2 regions of the Paenibacillus sp. LRG-1 genome follow, and region 2 is predicted to be linked to the other one. Evidence: a T-box and tRNA genes for the amino acid it is inferred to sense, from the RefSeq annotation. Region 2 holds a T-box; the other holds one or more tRNA genes.
What was found. A T-box is a leader RNA that pairs with one kind of tRNA and senses whether it is charged. The one in region 2 lies ahead of ileS (isoleucine--tRNA ligase), so its partner is inferred to be a tRNA-Ile.
Positions count from the first base shown of each region.

Region 1: it has a tRNA-Ile gene. The T-box ahead of ileS (isoleucine--tRNA ligase) is inferred to sense a tRNA for this amino acid. The anticodon was not compared.

Region 1 covers NZ_CM170126.1:426,417-437,882, reverse strand. Annotated here, with positions in the region: gene ACUUJN_RS01975 (PAS domain-containing sensor histidine kinase) at 1-362, shown strand, start outside; tRNA gene ACUUJN_RS01970 (tRNA-Gly) at 563-633, opposite strand; tRNA gene ACUUJN_RS01965 (tRNA-Pro) at 643-716, opposite strand; tRNA gene ACUUJN_RS01960 (tRNA-Arg) at 739-815, opposite strand; tRNA gene ACUUJN_RS01955 (tRNA-Cys) at 842-912, opposite strand; tRNA gene ACUUJN_RS01950 (tRNA-Gly) at 923-997, opposite strand; tRNA gene ACUUJN_RS01945 (tRNA-Leu) at 1,004-1,090, opposite strand; tRNA gene ACUUJN_RS01940 (tRNA-Lys) at 1,105-1,180, opposite strand; tRNA gene ACUUJN_RS01935 (tRNA-Gln) at 1,185-1,259, opposite strand; tRNA gene ACUUJN_RS01930 (tRNA-His) at 1,277-1,349, opposite strand; tRNA gene ACUUJN_RS01925 (tRNA-Tyr) at 1,369-1,454, opposite strand; tRNA gene ACUUJN_RS01920 (tRNA-Thr) at 1,459-1,534, opposite strand; tRNA gene ACUUJN_RS01915 (tRNA-Phe) at 1,561-1,633, opposite strand; tRNA gene ACUUJN_RS01910 (tRNA-Asp) at 1,700-1,776, opposite strand; tRNA gene ACUUJN_RS01905 (tRNA-Met) at 1,802-1,875, opposite strand; tRNA gene ACUUJN_RS01900 (tRNA-Val) at 1,906-1,981, opposite strand; tRNA gene ACUUJN_RS01895 (tRNA-Glu) at 1,988-2,059, opposite strand; tRNA gene ACUUJN_RS01890 (tRNA-Ser) at 2,092-2,183, opposite strand; tRNA gene ACUUJN_RS01885 (tRNA-Met) at 2,187-2,260, opposite strand; tRNA gene ACUUJN_RS01880 (tRNA-Asn) at 2,295-2,370, opposite strand; tRNA gene ACUUJN_RS01875 (tRNA-Ala) at 2,375-2,450, opposite strand; tRNA gene ACUUJN_RS01870 (tRNA-Ile) at 2,473-2,549, opposite strand; rRNA gene rrf (5S ribosomal RNA) at 2,586-2,702, opposite strand; rRNA gene ACUUJN_RS01860 (23S ribosomal RNA) at 2,855-5,780, opposite strand; rRNA gene ACUUJN_RS01855 (16S ribosomal RNA) at 6,134-7,689, opposite strand; gene ACUUJN_RS01850 (FAD-dependent oxidoreductase) at 8,083-9,693, opposite strand; gene ACUUJN_RS01845 (ROK family protein) at 9,719-10,681, opposite strand; gene ACUUJN_RS01840 (MurR/RpiR family transcriptional regulator) at 10,810-11,466, opposite strand, start outside.
Region 2 covers NZ_CM170126.1:3,976,423-3,987,888, forward strand. Annotated here, with positions in the region: gene ileS (isoleucine--tRNA ligase) at 1-1,944, opposite strand, end outside; T-box leader at 2,023-2,303, opposite strand; gene ACUUJN_RS17515 (DivIVA domain-containing protein) at 2,472-2,981, opposite strand; gene ACUUJN_RS17520 (YlmH family RNA-binding protein) at 3,154-3,936, opposite strand; gene ACUUJN_RS17525 (YggT family protein) at 3,945-4,202, opposite strand; gene ACUUJN_RS17530 (cell division protein SepF) at 4,210-4,662, opposite strand; gene ACUUJN_RS17535 (YggS family pyridoxal phosphate-dependent enzyme) at 4,653-5,354, opposite strand; gene pgeF (peptidoglycan editing factor PgeF) at 5,363-6,247, opposite strand; gene ACUUJN_RS17545 (YlmC/YmxH family sporulation protein) at 6,330-6,674, opposite strand; gene sigG (RNA polymerase sporulation sigma factor SigG) at 6,787-7,569, opposite strand; gene sigE (RNA polymerase sporulation sigma factor SigE) at 7,666-8,406, opposite strand; gene spoIIGA (sigma-E processing peptidase SpoIIGA) at 8,512-9,498, opposite strand; gene ftsZ (cell division protein FtsZ) at 9,687-10,811, opposite strand; gene ftsA (cell division protein FtsA) at 10,879-11,466, opposite strand, start outside.

The DNA of each region.
Region 1 (11,466 bases), 2.5 Mb from region 2:
CTATAAGAACCTATATTGAAAACTTCTGTTCTCATTACGGGATTGAGGTGCATTTTCAATGCACTCTACGTAAACGCCTTGATATTCGCAAGGAAATAGCAATTTATCGGATTGTACAGGAGGCATTAACGAATGTAGCCAAATACGCAGATGTAGCGGAGGCATATGTCGACGTTGAGGATCAAGATGAAATGATACAAGTGACCATTCGGGATGAGGGCATTGGATTCTCTGGAAAGTCCCAAGGAGAGGGAGTTGGATTGTTCAGTATGGAAGAACGAGCTAGAGGGGTAGGGGGATTTATGAGCATGACCTCTGCTCCAGATGAGGGAACCTCCATCCAGCTGACCATTCCCGTGTAAAAACTGTCCACTAGATCGGTTATCGGTGTATACCAGTTGTATGATCAGAACGATATACACCGATACCGAGATTATGAATAATCAACACATTGTGGGTACATGAAGATAAATACAAAAAAAGAGAGAGCTCTGTCCCCAGACAGGCTCTCTTTATTTATAAGGTGTCACCACTGAGGCAACAAGAATCCGCTATAGCAAAAAGCGGGTGATGGGAATCGAACCCACGCTACCAGCTTGGAAGGCTGGAGTTCTACCATTGAACTACACCCGCAAATCAGTATCGGGATGACACGATTTGAACATGCGACCCCCTGGTCCCAAACCAGGTGCTCTACCAAGCTGAGCTACATCCCGACATTATACTTTTTTTAAGAAATGGCGCGCCCTGAGAGATTCGAACTCCCGGCCTTTTGATTCGTAGTCAAACGCTCTATCCAGCTGAGCTAAGGGCGCATATTTAAATCCATAATGAGCAGTCAAGGCGCCACCCAGATTTGAACTGGGGATGAAGCTTTTGCAGAGCTTTGCCTTACCACTTGGCTATGGCGCCGTATGGATAATGGAGCGGACGACGGGAATCGAACCCGCGACCCTCGCCTTGGCAAGGCGATGCTCTACCGCTGAGCCACGTCCGCAAAATATGGTGCGGTCGAGAGGACTCGAACCTCCACGGGGGTTAGCCCACACGGACCTGAACCGTGCGCGTCTGCCAATTCCGCCACGACCGCAAAATAATTAAAAATGGTGAGCCATGAAGGACTCGAACCTTCGACACCCTGATTAAAAGTCAGGTGCTCTACCAACTGAGCTAATGGCTCTTAATGGCTGGGGATATAGGATTTGAACCTATGCATGACGGAGTCAAAGTCCGTTGCCTTACCGCTTGGCTAATCCCCAATAAATTAAGAATAAAGGGCGGCCGATGGGGCTTGAACCCACGAATGCCGGAGTCACAGTCCGGTGCGTTAACCACTTCGCCACGACCGCCATATGATTATGAAAAGACTGGTGGAGGATGATGGATTCGAACCACCGAACCCGTAAGGGAGCAGATTTACAGTCTGATGCGTTTGGCCACTTCGCTAATCCTCCAAAATGGTGCCGGCGAGAGGACTTGAACCCCCAACCTACTGATTACAAGTCAGTTGCTCTACCAGTTGAGCTACACCGGCACATTACTCATTTCCCACTTGAAAGGTGGCTCGGGACGGAATCGAACCGCCGACACGAGGATTTTCAGTCCTCTGCTCTACCGACTGAGCTACCGAGCCATATTTTGTTTTATTACTACACCATATAATCCACACTATATATGTCAACTATATATGAGATTAAAATGGCGGAACTGACGGGATTCGAACCCGCGATCTCCTGCGTGACAGGCAGGCATGTTAGGCCTCTACACCACAGTTCCAGAGGCATTTCCAATAGGAAATTAATTGCGGGGGCAGGATTTGAACCTACGACCTTCGGGTTATGAGCCCGACGAGCTACCGAACTGCTCCACCCCGCGACATTAAAAGGGATTTATCAAATTTTCTTATGGTGGAGGCTGAGGGGCTCGAACCCCCGACCCTCTGCTTGTAAGGCAGATGCTCTCCCAGCTGAGCTAAGCCTCCATATTATGACCCGTAGGGGATTCGAACCCCTGTTACCTCCGTGAAAGGGAGGTGTCTTAACCCCTTGACCAACGGGCCTTACAAAATAAGTTCTGATTCCAATAAATTTATGGCGGAGAGAGAGGGATTCGAACCCTCGCACCACTTTCGCAGTCTAACCCCTTAGCAGAGGGTCCCCTTATAGCCACTTGGGTATCTCTCCGAGTAGCGGCAGAGGGGATCGAACCCCCGACCTCACGGGTATGAACCGTACGCTCTAGCCAGCTGAGCTACGCCGCCACCTTATATATAAAAGTCAGAAATATTCAAAACATGGCTCCCCGAACAGGACTCGAACCTGTGACAACTCGATTAACAGTCGAGTGCTCTACCAACTGAGCTATCAGGGAATATTGGTGGAGCCAAGCGGGATCGAACCGCTGACCTCCTGCGTGCAAGGCAGGCGCTCTCCCAGCTGAGCTATGGCCCCAATCTTTTTGTTATTCTAGAAGTGGTGGGCCTTAGTGGACTCGAACCACCGACCTCACCCTTATCAGGGGTGCGCTCTAACCAGCTGAGCTAAAGGCCCTAACATGTAAAACTTCATCATCCTTTAAAGGATATCGCTTGGCGACGTCCTACTCTCCCAGGACCCTGCGGTCCAAGTACCATCGGCGCTGGAGGGCTTAACGGTCGTGTTCGGGATGGGAACGTGTGGAACCCCTCCGCTATCGCCACCAAACATGAATTTACATCGTAAATTCTTCCGTATGGTTATTCGGTTCATCACTTATCGTGTGAATGAATAGCCATGCGCTTATCATATGTCACTTGTACATACTTTCAAGGTTACACCCTGAAAACTGGATCCGAAACTCATTTGCGTTTTATTCTTAGGATAAGCCCTCGACCGATTAGTATTGGTCAGCTCCATGCATTACTGCACTTCCACCCCCAACCTATCTACCTCGTCGTCTTCAAGGGGTCTTACATACTGGGAAATCTCATCTTGAGGGGGGCTTCACGCTTAGATGCTTTCAGCGCTTATCCCTTCCGTACATAGCTACCCAGCGGTGCTCCTGGCGGAACAACTGGTACACCAGCGGTACGTCCATCCCGGTCCTCTCGTACTAAGGACAGCTCCTCTCAAATTTCCTACGCCCACGACAGATAGGGACCGAACTGTCTCACGACGTTCTGAACCCAGCTCGCGTACCGCTTTAATGGGCGAACAGCCCAACCCTTGGGACCTACTTCAGCCCCAGGATGCGATGAGCCGACATCGAGGTGCCAAACCTCCCCGTCGATGTGGACTCTTGGGGGAGATAAGCCTGTTATCCCCAGGGTAGCTTTTATCCGTTGAGCGATGGCCCTTCCATGCGGTACCACCGGATCACTAAGCCCGACTTTCGTCCCTGCTCGACTTGTAGGTCTCGCAGTCAAGCTCCCTTCTGCCTTTGCACTCTTCGAATGATTTCCAACCATTCTGAGGGAACCTTGGGGCGCCTCCGTTACTCTTTAGGAGGCGACCGCCCCAGTCAAACTGCCCACCTGACACTGTCCTCGCACCGGATTACGGTACCAAGTTAGAACCTAGATACGATCAGGGTGGTATCCCAAGGATGCCTCCTCTCAAGCTGGCGCTCAAAGTTCTACGGCTCCCACCTATCCTGTACAGATCGTACCCAAATTCAATATCAAGCTGCAGTAAAGCTCCATGGGGTCTTTCCGTCTTGTCGCGGGTAACCTGCATCTTCACAGGTATTAAAATTTCACCGGATCTCTCGTTGAGACAGCGCCCAAGTCGTTACGCCATTCGTGCGGGTCAGAATTTACCTGACAAGGAATTTCGCTACCTTAGGACCGTTATAGTTACGGCCGCCGTTTACTGGGGCTTCGGTTCATAGCTTCGCCCGAAGGCTTACCACTCCCCTTAACCTTCCAGCACCGGGCAGGCGTCAGCCCGTATACTTCGCCTTGCGGCTTCGCACAGACCTGTGTTTTTGCTAAACAGTCGCTTGGGCCTTTTCACTGCGGCCCCCTCGGGCTATTCACCCTACCGAGGCACCCCTTCTCCCGAAGTTACGGGGTCATTTTGCCGAGTTCCTTAACGAGAGTTCTTCCGCGCGCCTTAGAATTCTCTTCTCGCCTACCTGTGTCGGTTTGCGGTACGGGCACCTTCTCCTGGCTAGAGGCTTTTCTTGGCAGTCTGAGATCATGACCTTCGCTACTACAATTTTCGCTCCCCATCACAGCCCAGCCTTACGATGTGCGGATTTGCCTACACACCAGCCTCACTGCTTAGACGGACATCCATCAGTCCGCGTCACTACCCTACTGCGTCACCCCATCGCTCATAACGGATTACGGTGGTACAGGAATTTCGACCTGTTGTCCTTCGACTACGCCTATCGGCCTCGCCTTAGGTCCCGACTTACCCTGAGCGGACGAACCTTCCTCAGGAACCCTTAGGCTTTCGGCGGATCTGATTCTCACAGATCTTTTCGTTACTCATACCGGCATTCTCACTTGAATGCAGTCCAGCGCTCCTTACGGTACACCTTCAACCCGCATTCAACGCTCCCCTACCCCTGATGCAAGCATCAAGCCATAGCTTCGGTGGTGTGTTTAGCCCCGTTACATTTTCGGCGCAGAGTCACTCGACCAGTGAGCTATTACGCACTCTTTCAATGGTGGCTGCTTCTAAGCCAACATCCTGGTTGTCTGTGCAACTCCACATCCTTTCCCACTTAACACACACTTGGGGACCTTAGCTGATGGTCTGGGCTGTTTCCCTTTCGACAATGGATCTTAGCACTCACTGTCTGACTCCCGGAACTAAATCTATGGCATTCGGAGTTTGACTGAGCTTGGTAACCCTTGCGGGCCCCGCACCCAATCAGTGCTCTACCTCCACGATTCTTTTTTCCGAGGCTAGCCCTAAAGCTATTTCGGGGAGAACCAGCTATCTCCGGGTTCGATTGGAATTTCTCCGCTACCCCCACCTCATCCCCGCATTTTTCAACATGCGTGGGTTCGGGCCTCCAGTGCGTGTTACCGCACCTTCACCCTGGACAGGGGTAGATCACCCGGTTTCGGGTCTACGTCCACGTACTCAAGTCGCCCTATTCAGACTCGCTTTCGCTGCGGCTTCAGCTCTTCACCTTAACCTTGCACGGGAACGTAACTCGCCGGTTCATTCTACAAAAGGCACGCCATCACCCATAGATCGGGCTCTGACTTCTTGTAAGCACACGGTTTCAGGATCTATTTCACTCCCCTTCCGGGGTGCTTTTCACCTTTCCCTCACGGTACTGCTTCACTATCGGTCGCCAGGGAGTATTTAGCCTTGGCAGATGGTCCTGCCGGATTCATACGGGGTTTCACGTGCCCCGCACTACTCGGGATCCGTCTCGGAGAGAACAAGTTTTGAACTACAGGGCTTTTACCTTCTCTGGCGGGCCTTTCCAGACCTCTTCATCTAACCGGTTCCTTTGTAACTCCATGTGAGACGTCCCACAACCCCAAGGAGCAAGCTCCTTGGTTTGGGCTAATCCGCGTTCGCTCGCCGCTACTGACGGAATCACTATTGTTTTCTCTTCCTCAGGGTACTTAGATGTTTCAGTTCCCCTGGTCTGCCTCTATTCTGCCTATGTATTCAGCAGAAAGTGACTGTCGATGAAGACAGCCGGGTTTCCCCATTCGGACATCCCCGGATCAAAGCTTGCTTACAGCTCCCCGAGGCTTTATCGTTGTTCGCCACGTCCTTCGTCGGCTCCTGGCGCCTAGGCATCCTCCGTGTGCTCTTTGTAGCTTAACCTAGTATTTACATGGTAAATACGATTCGCTTTGAATTTCGGTTCAACACTTACGTGTGAATGAAATTCAAGGCTGCTACCTTTATTTCACTTGTTTACACAAGATCAGCTTAAAGGAATATTCTAAAACGCAATTTCGTTTCGGTATCCAGTTTTCAAGGTGCAATTCGCTTCTTCGAAGCGAAACCCGATGAATATTTCGCTTCCACACGCATGTGTGAATGAAACATTCGTCGAAGCTTGAGAGTTTGAGCTCTCAAAACTGAGCAACGAGTGAGTAACAGGCCTAAACCTGAGTTTTGAAGCTTACGCTTCATATTTGAATGTTTCCGTTGCAGGAAACGATTCTCCATAGAAAGGAGGTGATCCAGCCGCACCTTCCGATACGGCTACCTTGTTACGACTTCACCCCAATCATCTACCCCACCTTCGGCGGCTGGCTCCCTTGCGGGTTACCCCACCGACTTCGGGTGTTGTAAACTCTCGTGGTGTGACGGGCGGTGTGTACAAGACCCGGGAACGTATTCACCGCGGCATGCTGATCCGCGATTACTAGCAATTCCGACTTCATGTAGGCGAGTTGCAGCCTACAATCCGAACTGAGACCGGCTTTTCTAGGATTGGCTCCACCTCGCGATTTCGCTTCCCGTTGTACCGGCCATTGTAGTACGTGTGTAGCCCAGGTCATAAGGGGCATGATGATTTGACGTCATCCCCACCTTCCTCCGGTTTGTCACCGGCAGTCTGCTTAGAGTGCCCAGCTTGACCTGCTGGCAACTAAGCATAAGGGTTGCGCTCGTTGCGGGACTTAACCCAACATCTCACGACACGAGCTGACGACAACCATGCACCACCTGTCTCCTCTGTCCCGAAGGAAAGGTCTATCTCTAGACCGGTCAGAGGGATGTCAAGACCTGGTAAGGTTCTTCGCGTTGCTTCGAATTAAACCACATACTCCACTGCTTGTGCGGGTCCCCGTCAATTCCTTTGAGTTTCAGTCTTGCGACCGTACTCCCCAGGCGGAATGCTTAATGTGTTAACTTCGGCACCAAGGGTATCGAAACCCCTAACACCTAGCATTCATCGTTTACGGCGTGGACTACCAGGGTATCTAATCCTGTTTGCTCCCCACGCTTTCGCGCCTCAGCGTCAGTTACAGCCCAGAGAGTCGCCTTCGCCACTGGTGTTCCTCCACATATCTACGCATTTCACCGCTACACGTGGAATTCCACTCTCCTCTTCTGCACTCAAGCTCCCCAGTTTCCAGTGCGACCCGAAGTTGAGCCTCGGGATTAAACACCAGACTTAAAGAGCCGCCTGCGCGCGCTTTACGCCCAATAATTCCGGACAACGCTTGCCCCCTACGTATTACCGCGGCTGCTGGCACGTAGTTAGCCGGGGCTTTCTTCTCAGGTACCGTCACTCTTGTAGCAGTTACTCTACAAGACGTTCTTCCCTGGCAACAGAGCTTTACGATCCGAAAACCTTCATCACTCACGCGGCGTTGCTCCGTCAGGCTTTCGCCCATTGCGGAAGATTCCCTACTGCTGCCTCCCGTAGGAGTCTGGGCCGTGTCTCAGTCCCAGTGTGGCCGATCACCCTCTCAGGTCGGCTACGCATCGTCGCCTTGGTAGGCCTTTACCCCACCAACTAGCTAATGCGCCGCAGGCCCATCCACAAGTGACAGATTGCTCCGTCTTTCCTCCTTCTCCCATGCAGGAAAAGGATGTATCGGGTATTAGCTACCGTTTCCGGTAGTTATCCCTGTCTTGTGGGCAGGTTGCCTACGTGTTACTCACCCGTCCGCCGCTAGGTTGTTTAGAAGCAAGCTTCTAAACAACCCCGCTCGACTTGCATGTATTAGGCACGCCGCCAGCGTTCGTCCTGAGCCAGGATCAAACTCTCCATTAAAGACCAACCGAAGTTGGTTTATAGAAAGAGCGATAAGCTCATTTTGAAACTGACGAGATAAAAATATCTCTTGTTTGATTTTGCGAACAAAATCGTTTTACTCACTCGTTGTTCAGTTTTCAAAGATCAAACATTTCTCTTTCGCCGCGTTTTTCAGCAGCTATAAGATCATATCATGTTCGTTTCAAAAATGCAAGGGTTATTTTTTTCTTTTTTTCGAAGATCGTTTCACCCAAGCTTTTCGCTTTTGAAACTGCTGTTTTGTTGTCAGCTCAAATAATATATCATAAAGCCAAGCAACTTAGCAAGCACTTTTTTTGTTTTTTTATTTTAGAATAAATCCGTTCATCTTTCAGCTCATTTAAATCAGTCGAGGGGCTAGTTGCCCCTTCATTAGCTGATGACTCCCTCTGGCTCGAATACCTCTGCAGGCCAGTGTAGTTCCACACCTTGGCGAAGAAGAACATTTTGAAAACATCCAAGATGCTCTGCTGATCGGCTCACTTCAATGGGATATACTTCGTTGGAGACACAGTAAGCCGCTAGGCTTCCCGCTGATTCTCCTATATTCCATTCTGTAGGATGCAATCGATAGCAGCCATTGGCTACTTGGGTCATCCCTATATTTTTGCAGGCAGGAAGTAAATTGCGCACTCTCACCGGAATAAGTGAGCCCAATGGAATTTCATAGGGATAGTTAGGGATGTAGAATGTTCGCTGAGATACCGTAGTTGGATGAAGATCCAAATGATAGCTACCTACACCTACACTGTCTGTATATCGCTTTGGCCCCTCTTCCCCCCGAAGCTCACGACTTACATCAAACTCAGATATCATATACTTGGCCTGAATTCGGCGTGACTCGCGAATATAAGCCGTTTTAGCCAGACCGTCAGATGTGCCGAGAATATCACCCCGTGGTCGAATGCCCGGATAGCCGAACCCTCCATCTAATCGGGGCGCTTCGGTTTGAAGCCAATATATTAATGAACGAGTCAACTCACGCGCTCCTTCTCGATGTTTTGCCTGCTCCTGAGCGGTGACACCGATCAATGGCCCTAGGTAATAATCATTTTGCGCCCAGTTTAAAAGAGTTACCTCACCATTATTTAGCGGTTCGCTCCATATCGAGGGATCTACAATACGACGATAATCCCATAAGGATACAATGCCCTGATCGTTAGGAAACAATGTGAACTGTTTTAGTTTACTGGTATCATCCGCGTCAGTAGCAAACCAGCTCAAAATCGGAAAACGGGAAAAGGAAGGAATATAATTTCTCCAGAAATCATATTGTTGCGGGCGCTCTATAATGAAGCTTTCCTGGGGAATATAGTCTACGGCAGCCACATGTGTGATAGATTGCATATCAAAAGGGTTAGCACACTCCAGTGCATGAGGTTCACCCGTAGCAGCCCGCGACTCCGCTCCACTCGTATGCTCCACGCCCGCCATTGGAAGGAGATCACCACACTCTGTCGCATCCAGATAAAACGTTCCGTGCAGCACTCTAAATCCACACTTATGATCAGAGCTATTCGAGGTACGGACAGTTACAGAAGTAATACAGTCCCCATCCGTCTGAACCGCAATAGGCACGGTGTGATAGTATACATGAACGCGCCCCGTATTCAAATAGGGAGCGAGCATATCTTCAAGCACCCGCAGCGCTACCCGTGGTTCATGGGCCAGACGGCTTACCCAACCGTTCCCAGGGTTGAGAATGGGATTATTCCTTGCTTCTTCGGTTAACGGATAGTTCTGACGGTAATAGTCACGCACACGATTACGGAACTCACGGTATGTTGCTGTGCATCCAAATTGTTCGATCCATCGATGCTCATCTGGGGGAACCGCCTGTGAAGTTAACTGCCCCCCTAACCAGTCCGTCTCCTCTGTCACGATGACTCTCATGCCAGCCTTCGCCGCCGCGAGAGCTGCCGATGTCCCCCCCAGACCCCCGCCAATCACAACAATGTCGGTATCAAGCCGTTTTTGCGTCATGGTTCGTTCCCCTTTCATTCTTGTACTAGGACCCGGTCATTTCGAATGCAAGCCGTGCAGCGCCGATGATTCCAGCGCGATTGCCCAACAATGCCCGACTTACTTCCGTTTGAACTCCAAGTTGGTGCAGATGCTTTTCCAGCATGGGCCACCAGACCTCTCCCGCGTCCGCTACTCCTCCGCCTACAATGATCGCCTCAGGATCAAGAGGCACCGAGATATTAGATAGAAGCACAGCTAAATCTGCGGTGTAATCATCCAGCACTTGGATTGCTTCCTGGTTACCGTAAGCAGCCTCTTTCACAATCTCGTTCCCTGAGCGGTACATTTTACCGACGTGTTCCCTACCTCGACGTAACAGGGCGCTCCCCGATACATATTGCTCGGCGCACCCTTTTTTTCCACAATTGCAGGGGTGTCCCCCCGGGAATAGAATACTGTGCCCCCAATCACCGCCACTCCAATGAGTCCCTCTGCACAAGTGGCCATTTTCCATATATGCACCTCCGACACCTGTTCCCAACGTGAGCATCACCAAGCGTCGCTTGCCCTTCCCCGCTCCCTGCCACGCTTCTCCAAGTAAAGCGGCGTTCGCATCATTATCAGCAACCGCTCGTAAAGCCAGTTTTTCTCTAGCCCACGTTACCAAGGATGTACCTTGCCAGCCAGGTAGGTTATCTGTGGCATACACAACTTCGCCGCTCTCCACATTTACTCGGCCAGCAGTAGCAATGCCTAGAGCGCCTACATCTATATGGGCACCGATGCTGGTATCTCCAAAAGAACGCAACAATCCGAGCACAGATTCTGACACCCGCGACAACACCCATTCACGTCCACGGGAAGCGTCCGTATCCAGCCGGATTTCATCAAGCACCGATCCGTCCGGTGCCACTATGGCGGCCTTCACCGATGTGCCCCCAATGTCGATTCCAATGACTCTGTTCACAGCAGCTGCCACCACACCAACCTCCTTGTTGCCCCACATAAAAGCTTACTAGCTCTTTGTACAAACCTTCTATTAGTAGCAATACATGAATAGCCATTCATATGCACCACAAACACAAGTCATTGAACTGTCAGAGCGCACAGTTTTCAATTCACAACTGAAAAATCTCAATAGCTTCGTTCAATAACGGCCCTCGCTGTTTTTTCCTTCATCTGTTTGGTGTGACTCGTGTGCTTGCGAGCAAGCCCTTCGCAGATGAGGTCAATCACGAATAGCTGTGAAATTTTAGCGCCGATTGAACCACCTTCTATCGGCGCTTCCTTGCCTGCGGTCAGCAATACGATATCAGCAATGGAGGTAATGGGTGATTTCGCATAATTCGTAATTGCGATAACAGTTGCACCGTTTTGCTTGGCTTTGTGCAGCATATCGTTCGTATCCAGCGTACTTCCTGATACACTGATGCCGATAGCGACATCACCCGGGTTCATGGATACCGCCATCATCGACTGAATATGTCCGTCTGCCACAGCCTCGGCGCGGCGCCCAATCCGTAAGAAACGATTTTTAGCATCCTGCGCGGAAATTCCCGAAGCGCCTACGCCGAAAAATTGAACATAGCCCGCTTGATCGAGACACGCAATCGCACGACCAAGCTCTGAATGGTCCAGCAGTCCCATACTGGAGTGCAAAATATCGAGCATGTTGTGATACACCGTACGCGTAATATCTTGTTCGTCATCTGGGTCGATGTTCTCCTCGCCCATATCGGTTTTACGATAAGTCTGGTTTTGTGCCAGGGACAGTCGGAAATCCTGATAACC
Region 2 (11,466 bases):
GTGTGTATTGACAAGCGTATCGACCAGCTTCGATTTAGCCTCGCCTACAATGCCTTTGGAAAAACGTTTGCTATTCCATGGTGCACTATCGGACAGCAGTGCCCAGCGGAAAGCATCTGTACCGTACTCGTCAATCACTTCCCACGGATCAATAACATTACCCTTGGATTTGGACATTTTCTGCCCCTGCTCATCCAGTACATGGCCTGTCGCCATTACAGCTTTATAAGGAGCTTTGCCAGTCAGCATAGTCGAAACCGCAAGCAAGCTATAGAACCAGCCACGAGTCTGGTCAATCCCTTCACAGATCATATCTGCAGGAAATTGCTGCTCGAAGGTTTCATTATTTTCAAAAGGATAATGATGCTGTGCAAACGGCATAGAGCCACTATCGAACCATACGTCGATTACTTCCGGTGTACGAGTCATCTCGTATTTACCGCATTGGCTACGAACCTTAATATCATCTACATATGGTTTGTGCAGCTCGATGTCCGCTGGTACAACGCCAATCGCACGTTCCCTCAATTCAGCAATACTATGTGGAGCGAACTGTTCTCCAGTTTCTTCACAAACCCAGATGTTTAGCGGTGTACCCCAATAGCGATCGCGACTGATGTTCCAATCCACCAGTTCCTCCAAAAACTTGCCAAAACGTCCTTCACGTATATGCCCCGGGTACCATTCGACTTCGCTGTTGTTGGCAATCAGTTGATCCTTGATCGCAGTTGTTTTGATAAACCAGCTGTCCATAGCATAGTACAATAATGGAGTATCGCAGCGCCAGCAGAACGGATAGCTATGCTCGTATTTTTCCTTGCTGTACAGCAAGCCTTTTTCGGACAGCATTTTAACAATATCTACATCACAGTCTTTTACAAAACGGCCTGCAAAATCAGTGATTTCCTCTACATAGTTACCTTGAAGATCCACCACGTTGATGAACTCAACACCATTTTCACGACATACCCGGTAATCATCCTCACCATGCGCTGGAGCCATATGAACGATACCTGTACCGCTGGAGTCTGTTACGAACTTCGCACCCAGAATCTGATTACCCTTCTCAACCTGAAAATACGTAAATGGCGGGGTATACGTTTGGCCAACCAGTTCTGAACCGGATAGTGTGCCAATCACTTCATGATCGCCTTTAATTACGTCCTCAACCAGATTTTTAGCAACGATGTATACACCGTCTTCCTGCTTCACACGTGCATATTCCAGTTCAGGGTTGACGGCGAGCGCCACGTGACTCGGCAAGGTCCAAGGTGTTGTGGTCCAAGCCAGTACATATTCACCACTGCTATGCAACTTGAATTTGGCAGTGGCACTCAGATCCTTCACATCTTTGTAGCCCTGCGCTACTTCATGAGAACTTAGCGTCGTCTGACAATCCGGGCAATACGGACTCACACGATGACCACGATACAGCAGATCTTTTTCATGAATTGTCGCCAAAATGTTCCATACGCTCTCGATATAGTTATTATCCAATGTAATGTACGGGTTATCGAGGTCTGTCCAGTATCCGATCGCTTCGGTTAGATCACGCCATTGTTGCTCATACTCAAACACACTTGCCTTACATTTTTTAATAAACTTTTCAACGCCATATTCTTCAATTTCAGGTTTGTGGGAGATTCCCAGTTGCTTTTGTACACCCAATTCTACCGGCAAGCCATGCGTGTCCCAGCCTGCCTTACGTACGACGCGGTACCCCTTCATTGTCTGATAGCGGCCTACAAAATCCTTAATTACACGGCCCAGCATGTGACCGATATGCGGTTTACCGTTAGCTGTTGGTGGGCCCTCATAAAATACAAAATTTGGCTTTCCTTCACGATTTGTGATGGATTTACGGAATGTGTCCTCTTCTTTCCATTTGCTCAGGATGCGCAGGTCACGGGACCGTGCTTTTTCTTTAACATCCACTCTGTTCATACTTCATACTCCCTCTCTGCTCATCATTGATTTCCCTAGCATTTCCTAAAAAAAGCAACAAAAAAAGCCCCATCCCTGTAAAGGGACGAGACTGTGCTCGCGTTACCACCCTGATTCCGTAAAAACAGACCATTCTAAAATACAGTCTCATCACGGCTCTCTGAGCCCCACTCAACTACAGCAGGGCGCCATTATAACGCATGGCAAACGGTGATTGCTTACACACGCCATAAATCTTAAGCGCTTCAGCTCACTTCTCCGGGAGGATCTTCGGTCATGTTCTGAACGTTGGCTTGCACCGGAAGGCCAACTCTCTGAGGGACAAATCATGACGTACTCATTCCCATCAACGAATTAAACATGTTAAATTCATCGAATATTAAATCAGCAACATCGTTGCCTTGAATAACAACCATCAGCCGACGGACGGATAATCATTGAATTCAGTATAGTATTTACAGTTATAGCCTGTTTAAAGATAAAAGTCAACCCTAACAAAGCCTAATAAAAGCTTGTCAGAAATGAAATTAGTAAATTTCTTTCATCTCACGCTCGCGCTCCAGTACTTCGCGTTCCCGGTTTTCAAGGGCTTCCCAGCCGTCTTGGCTTAACAAGTCAAGCTGTGCTTCCACCAGTGTACGAAACCGTGCTCGGTAAATCGATGCCTGCTTCTTCAGTTCTTCAACCTCCAACGCGATCTTGCGGGATTTAGATAATGCTTCGTTCACAATACGGTCCGCATTTTTTTCCGCTTCCTTCACGATCAGTTGGGATTCTTTCTTGGCGTTGTTACGAACTTCATCAGCCGCTTCCTGCGCCACGATAATTGTCTTACTCAGGGTATCCTCAATCGTCGCGAAATGATCAAGCTTCTCCTGTACGTTCAACAACTCGGTGCTCAGTTCTTTATTTTCACGAATAACGCCCTCGTAATCTTTGATCACCTGATCCAAAAATTCATTAACCTGATCCTCATCATAACCGCGAAGCCGGCGGGCAAATTCCTTGTTATGTATATCCAATGGCGTTAATGGCATGCCGTCCACCTCCTATAAGATTGACAAAAAATACATTTTCCGCGTCACGACGCTCACTATCATCTATCGGTCATCATACCCCGTTTTGTGAATACTGTACAGAGCAAAATCGTTCCAGTTCTTCGCTATAGCTTAATTCTTTCGACAGAAAGCTCGTGATTCCTGCCTACAGCTATACAAACTTACCAATTTTGACACGGAATCTTCCCTTTTTTGTCATCCCGTCTGTTTCAAGCACTTTGAAACGCCCAAAACCCTGCATGGAAATAACGTCCCCAGCTTTAAGTGGAGTGGATGGATTCTCCTCCACCTTCCAATTTACCCGGCACCGTCCCGCCCGAATCGGTGTTAATATTTTACTGCGGCTTAGCTTGTACACATCGCTGGCAATACCGTCCAGTCGTAAAGAAGCGACAGTCAGATCTAGCGCCTCTAATGCAACTTCCTTCGTTCGCAGACTCGCTACAGGCAACAGTTCTGTCCATACATGGACACGATGTACCTGCTGCAAATGCATCGTCATAAAATCGACAATCTCTGAAGCTACCAATACATGGCACCCATCATCTAGTACATGAATGTCCCCGATTTTCCCACGTTTGATTCCAAGTCCCAGTAGGGCACCTAGATAATCACCGTGTTCAAGAGTACCTACTTTATGATCGTCAGATGTGATGGAAAGGACCTGAATCCCCATCTCCTCACCGTCCAAATACGAATAATCGGGCGCAATAAGCGCCCGCTTTCGTTCTGAAGCCATATATCCGCCATCTACCCTAATCGTGACCTTGTCTTCCTTCGAAGCAAGTGTCTCCAATATGTACTGTTGACGCGGGTCCAAAAAATCAGTCAGCTTCTGCTCATGATAAGCTCCCGCATGACTGATCCATTCGGAAGCGCGATCCACATAATCCCGTTCATCCGGGTGAAAATGCTCATAAATCTCAGTTCGCATAACTCCTCCTAGACGAAATTACCAATCAAAGAAATCAAACCGTATGACGCAAAACGCAGAGCAATCAGCGCAACGATGGGTGAAATATCAATCATCCCGAAGATTGGCGGTATAAACCTGCGAAAAGGAGACAAATACGGCTCCACAAACTTGGCAAGTAAATCGCCAATTACACTCTCTCTGGCATTAGGAAGCCATGACAGCAGAACATATGCAATGATCATGTACGAATAAATCTGAAATAGCCAGTAAATTACCTCGATCAAGAAAAGTTCACCTCATTCTGTTAAGTTCTTGTTCAGTGTCAGCCAGTATTTCCGTAATAGAGCCTTGAATCTCAACCGTGTCTGGTGTACACAGAAAAATATTGTTCCCGACCTTGGAAATACCACCACCCAGTGCATACACAGTACCACTCAAAAAATCAATAATGCGCAGCGCCTGATCCTTGCGAATTCGTTGCAAATTAACTACGACGGTACGATGGGAACGGATATGGTCGGCAATTTCCTGTGCTTCATCATAAGAACGCGGCTCATACAGGACAACTTTCACATTTTTCTGTGAATGGATGCTGACAACATTAGTGCTCTTCTGGTTCTTACGTTTATCAAAGCTTGGGGTTTCAATTTCTTGATCTTCCGGCGTATTCATAACCTCTCGCTCTATAACTTCCTCTTCTTCCTGAAGCCCCAGAAAGTTCATGAACTTATTCATTACGCCCAATGGAAATCCTCCTCTCGTCCGACCAGTACGGAACCAAGCCGCAGCCAGGTCGCTCCCTCTTCAACCGCCACTTCAAAATCATTGGACATCCCCATAGACAAGTGAACGATGGGTTCTCTGGTCAAGGCTTGTCCATTTAACCTATCCCGTAATTCACGTAATCCCCGAAACACAGGCCGAGTTTTTTCCGGGTCTTCCTCATGAGGAGCCATCGTCATCAAGCCAATTACGTCCACATGCTCCAACTCGCGAATTTGTTCCAAAAAGGGGACAACCGCCTCAGAGGACAAGCCATATTTGGATATTTCCCCAGAAATATTGACTTGCACAAAAGCTTTAACTCGCAGTCCCAGAGCGGCTGCCTTCTTGTCCAATTCCTGAGCGAGCGATAAGCGGTCAAGCGAATGTATAAATTTAAATTTTCCAATCACATCTTTAACCTTATTCGTTTGGAGATGACCAATAAAATGCCACGTTCCCCGGTCACCCAACTTGCTCCATTTATCCGCAGCATCCTGCCAGCGATTTTCGCCCACATGCTCTAAGTCGCTATCCAGTACCGATGTCATTGTCGCCGCCGAAACATATTTGGTGACAGCGATCACATTAACTTCATCACGCGAACGTCCGCTTCGGGCACATGCCGCTTCTACACGGGCATTCACTTCTTTAATTCGTTCCTCCAAAGACACGGGAGGACTCACCTCTCTTCCAGACCAATCCAACTCGCCATTCTTCCTGTGACGCCGCCTTCTTTGCGATATGAAAAAAACAAATCGCTACGGCTACTCGTGCATAAGGTAGTACATTCGATATGGCTCGGCAATATTCCTGCTTTCATCATAATGTGTCGATTGCATTGTTTCAAGTCAAGTAGTGTTTTTCCGGTGGTTAAGGGAAAGTAAACAGAACCTTCCCATTTATCATTACCCGGGCAATCATGCTCCAAAACCCGAATTTGGCTCATCACGTGCTCATCCACCTCATAGGATTCAGAACCAATGGAAGGACCAATAGCTGCTAGTATATCAGACGGCTGAGATCCATATTCGCTTTGCATGGTCTGTACCATTTTCAATGCGATTTCCGCAACGGTTCCCTTCCAGCCTGCATGCGCCAACCCAATCACACGGCGGACTGGATCACAAAAATATAATGGTACACAGTCTGCATAAAAGGACGTCAGCAAAATGCCAGGTACATTCGTCAAAAGTCCATCTGTGTCCTGAAAAGCGGATGCACGATCCATAAAGCCCCGCCCGCGATCAGCAGCCTTGACCACGGCAACATGATGACCATGAACCTGTTCACCGCACGTCCACGCTTCAGCAGCAAAGCCAAGCTGCTCAGCAATGAGCCGACGGTTACGAATAACTTGCTCGGGGTCATCCCCCACATGGAACGCACAGTTCAGACTAGCGTAGGGCACCTCACTGACACCGCCATGACGACCTGTAAAACCCGCTGTTAATCCCTGAACCTGCCGCTCCCAAGATTGAATATATAACAACTCCGGTACGGGACGTCCGCCATCTTTCATAAGCGCAGCCCCCGTAGCCTCGGTGTTCACTACAAATGGTTCCATTCATTCTCACCTCTACTGCCCAGTGTACCAAAAAGCAGCCGCCGTGTCTTCACAACACACTAAAATACGTAGATCTGCAAGTTCAGAAGCCCCGTCGGTCACTCCGCTCTTGACGTTCGATATACAACTTTTCCTCACCTTCACCCGGCGGCTCATGCAATCCTTCCAGTCGTACAAGCACAACATCCGAACCAATTTTCACAATGTTGCGCCACGGAATGACCAACTCGCTTCCGCCTCCAAACCAGCCCATAAAACGACTGCTGCCTGGAACCACAATGGCTTCAATTTTCCCCTGCCGCACGTCAATCTCCAAATCACTGATTTGTCCCAGACGTCGTCCATCTACAATGTTAATGACATCCTTGGTTTGAAACTCGGAAATTTTCATTGCTCTTACTGACGTTTCTGGTGCACTCACACGCATCACATCCTTTATTTCACTATATGAGCGGAAGAGCCCAAAAAATGTCCTGTAAACGCAAAAACGATCCGGGTAGGATCGTTTTTATCGCTGAATCATTCAAGCATTCATTTCATTAGGACTTTACATGTTTTTGCATTTGCTGTATAGCCGACTTCTCTAATCTTGAAACCTGGGCTTGAGAGATACCGATTTCGTCGGCAACCTCCATTTGCGTCTTTCCTTCATAAAAACGCATAGACAATATCATCTTTTCACGCTGGCCCAGGCGATGCATCGCTTCCCGCAGAGCGATTTCCTCAATCCATGAGACGTCTTTATTTCTGTCATCACTGATCTGATCCATCACATAGATTGGGTCGCCCCCGTCGTGATATATCGGCTCGAACAGCGAAACCGGATCCTGAATCGCATCCAACGCGAACACAACGTCTTCTTTGGGCACATTCAATGCCTCTGAAATTTCAAAAATCGTTGGTTCTCGCGAGTTCAGATTCGTCAGACTGTCCCGCACCTGAAGCGCCTTATATGCAATATCCCGTAACGAACGAGATACACGGATCGGATTGTTATCCCGCAAATAACGGCGGATCTCTCCGATAATCATCGGCACCGCATAAGTGGAGAACTTTACGTTTTGCGAAAGGTCAAAATTATCAATCGCCTTCATTAGGCCGATACATCCTACCTGGAACAAATCGTCCACAAACTCTCCCCGATTGTTAAATCGTTGAATCACACTCAGGACGAGTCGGAGATTGCCGTTGACCAATTTTTCTCTGGCTGATCGTTCATTATTTTGCTGAAGTGATGTGAACAACTCGCGCATTTCTGCATTGGTTAATACCGGCAGTTTGGCGGTATCCACACCGCAAATTTCCACTTTATTTCGGGTCATCGTGTCTTACCTCCCAAGGAGCAACATTAATGTACATTATCTCCTGAGGGCATTTTTTTATTCGCCGTTTCCATCGCTTCCGGATATACCCATGCATTATACCATTTTATTAAATTCTTTTCGTAAGCGCTTTATAATTCGCTTTTCCAGACGCGAAATATACGATTGCGAGATACCCAACAGGTCAGCAACATCCTTCTGTGTCTTCTCTTCTCCGTCTTGTAAGCCGAAGCGCAGCTCCATAATCAAACGCTCTCGATCCGTCAACTTATCCAGTGCCTTATGCAATAATTTACGGTCCACCTGCTCCTCGATATTACGGTAAATGGTATCATTTTCCGTCCCCATCACATCGGAAAGCAATAATTCATTACCGTCCCAATCAATATTCAGAGGCTCATCAAAAGAAACTTCCGTTCTCGTTTTACTATTGCGACGCAAATACATCAAAATCTCATTCTCAATGCATCGAGACGCATATGTCGCAAGTTTGATTTTCTTCTCTGGATCAAAAGTGTTAACCGCTTTGATTAGTCCAATAGCACCAATGGATACGAGATCCTCAATGTTGATTCCCGTATTCTCAAATTTACGGGCAATATATACGACTAACCGCAAATTTCTTTCGATTAGCATCGACCGTACTGCTGCATCTCCAGAAGAAAGTTTCCCCAGCAAATATTCTTCTTCGTCTCTCGTCAGCGGTGGGGGGAGCGCCTCGCTGCCGCCAATATAATAAATTTCTTCACTTTTCAGCCCAAATAAAAATAAAATACGATAATATTGCAATTGCAACGCTAGCCTAATTTTCATCTTCAATTTCATCTGTTCCCACATATCATTCTCCCCCTTTTGAAAATAGTGCAATTCCAGCTGTGTTCCGCCCATTTCACCATTGGATATTTCTCGTCGCCTTCAAACATCATTTTGTGTTTATGCTCGTCATCCTGATTCCGTAAAATGCTCACTAAAATGTGCATCTCGTTTCTGGTTGGTATCAGCACTGCCCTCTTCTTGTGCCGTCACATCCGGGTGGATGATGGCACGATACTTACCCTCTGCTGACAATGTTCCCCCATCCAAGCCAATCAACACTCGATGATGTACAAAATGAGCCCCATTCATCACCACCTCTACTCGGTCTGGTTTGAGGGCGAGCATAAAGGAATGACTGCGGTTAATTCCACGATAGGGGACGAGACGAACACGATCCTGCCAGCTAAACGATTCGTCCCCCAGTTCCATCACCAGTTGGTCAGCATTACCCTCAGAACATTTTCGAAGCCAGGAGGCGGGCAAATACGATTCCCACAAGGCCGCCTCCATGACCATCACCGGGGTTCGGGTCAAAGGATCATAGAGCTGGTTACCTGTATCCAACAAGCCTGTACACTCAATATGATCCTGCCCAATCCACACCTGCACTTGTCCCAGAAACCCACTCATCCTTTCTGTGCGCTGCTTTGAGGACTGCACAATACGAAAGAAAAGCATCACTCCGCCAAATGCGCATAAAATAAACCAGAATGCGATTTTCAGTTCAAAAGACATTCCTCCCGAAGCGGTGTACCAGATACCATTAAACAATTCCCCGGTATTTTGGAGAAAATAATGCATCCCCAAAATGCCACCTGCAGCTACAAAATTGATCATGTAAAAAGCACCCATTGTACGAAGATACTTTTGCATGCTGCCAAATCCAAAAGCCACCAGCAGCATTATGACCGATAATGCCAGTTTGATCAGGAACGTAAATAAAAAGGACAGTTCCGGCACAAACATCATGACCACGTACATTGCGCCGATTCCAGCTGATGCCATCAACCTCCACCACACTGGACGAATTTTTCTCATCCAGGCGGTGACCATCAGCAGCACAGCATCAATGAACAAATTGGCCAAAAAAATCAAGTCGATATAAACAACCAAGGCTTCACCCGCCCAGCGTTTGCAGGATAGGCTTAAGTATAGTAGTCATGCTGTTCAAAGTCTGTCTAACGGTGGGGACGGTGACCGACTAATTTTGTCGGAAAGAGGAGAAGCGCCTGAACTGCAGGATGCGGAAAACAGAAAGAAGCCCGCATCTCCAAGGAGAATGCGGGCAGTCTGAATTAGAACTAGTTATCGTTATTATTATTGCGCGAACGGTTACGTAAGAATGTAGGAATGTCTAATTGGTCACTGCTTTGAGTGTTACCAAATGGACGCAAGTTAGGAGAGCCTTTTTCCGCCGATTCGGAAGTAGCCGGGTTGGCTGCCGGTTTACGTCCCGGTGTCGGTTGACTTGGCTTGCCTTCAAAGCCAGTGGCAATGACGGTAACCTTGATCTCTTCTTTCAACTCTTCGTCAATGATAGCACCGAAAATCATGTTTACTTCCGGATCGGAAGCCGATGTTACAATTTCAGCTGCCTCATTAACCTCATACAGAGACAGGTTGTTGCCACCAGTGATGTTCATAATCACACCACGAGCACCTTCAATGGATGTCTCCAACAACGGGCTCATGATAGCCTTGCGTGCTGCTTCAGCCGCACGATTTTCACCAGTTGCTTCACCAATCCCCATCAAAGCGGAGCCACGCTCCGTCATGATCGTCTTAACGTCAGCAAAGTCGAGGTTGATTAGACCCGGTACAGCGATCAAATCTGAAATACCTTGTACCGCCTGACGCAGAACATTGTCTGCTTCACGGAATGCTTCCAACATTGGGGTTTTCTTGTCCACAATTTCAAGCAAACGGTCATTCGGGATTACTATCAAAGTGTCTACTTTTTCTTTTAATCCCTCAATACCAAGTTCAGCTTGATTGGAACGCTTACGCCCTTCAAACGTGAATGGTCGGGTTACCACGCCTACAGTCAGCGCGCCGCATTCCTTGGCAATTTCAGCAATGACAGGAGCCGCTCCGGTTCCAGTACCGCCACCCATTCCCGCCGTTACGAATACCATATCCGCACCTTTGAGCGTATTCATAATGAGCTCACGCGATTCTTCAGCCGCTTTTTTACCCACATCGGGGTTAGCACCGGCACCCAGACCGCGGGTCAGCTTATCCCCAATTTGAAGCTTATGCTCAGACTTCGCTAAATGAAGTGCCTGGGCATCTGTATTGACTGTAATGAACTCCACACCCTGAACACCATTTTCGATCATTCGGTTAACCGCATTGCTGCCGCCGCCTCCGACGCCGATCACTTTAATTTGAGCCAAGCTCTCCATTTCAAAATCAAATTCCAACATACTATTCCATCTCCCCCTCAATGTGCATGGATGGCCCGTCCATGATTGGCATAATTAGCAATGAACGTTATATAAATTCACTGAACATATTTTTTAAGCGTTCAATCAACCCCTGCTTTTGCTCGCCTTCCGCAGCGGGACTACTGCTTTTGGTTCGGTTAGTCGGCTTCTTGGTACTTCCGCCACTGTTGCTAACGCTAGTCGATCTTCCGCGATAGTAACGAATAGCATTATGCAAGATTCCAACTCCGCTCGTGTAACCCGGATCCCTTACACCGATAAAATCAGGTACGGCGATCCTTACGGAAGCGGCCAGTTCGCTTTGTGCCACCTGAAGTACACCAGGCATGGAGACGGTGCCTCCGGTAAGTATATAACCTCCCGGAAGCTCTGTGTAACCCAAGCGCTTAACTTCCGCCTGAATGAGTTGAAAAATTTCCTGCACTCTCGGCTCAATAATAGCAGCCAAATCCTGCTGGTTGAACTCCTTATCCACGTTACTGCCGATACGCGTCACTTTAAAGACGACATCGGCTGCCGCATCATCATACCATGCGCAGCCGTACTTAAGCTTTACTTTTTCGGCTTGATCGGTAAGGGTTCTCAGTCCGTAGGCAATATCATTGGTTACAAATTCTCCACCAATCGGAAGTGT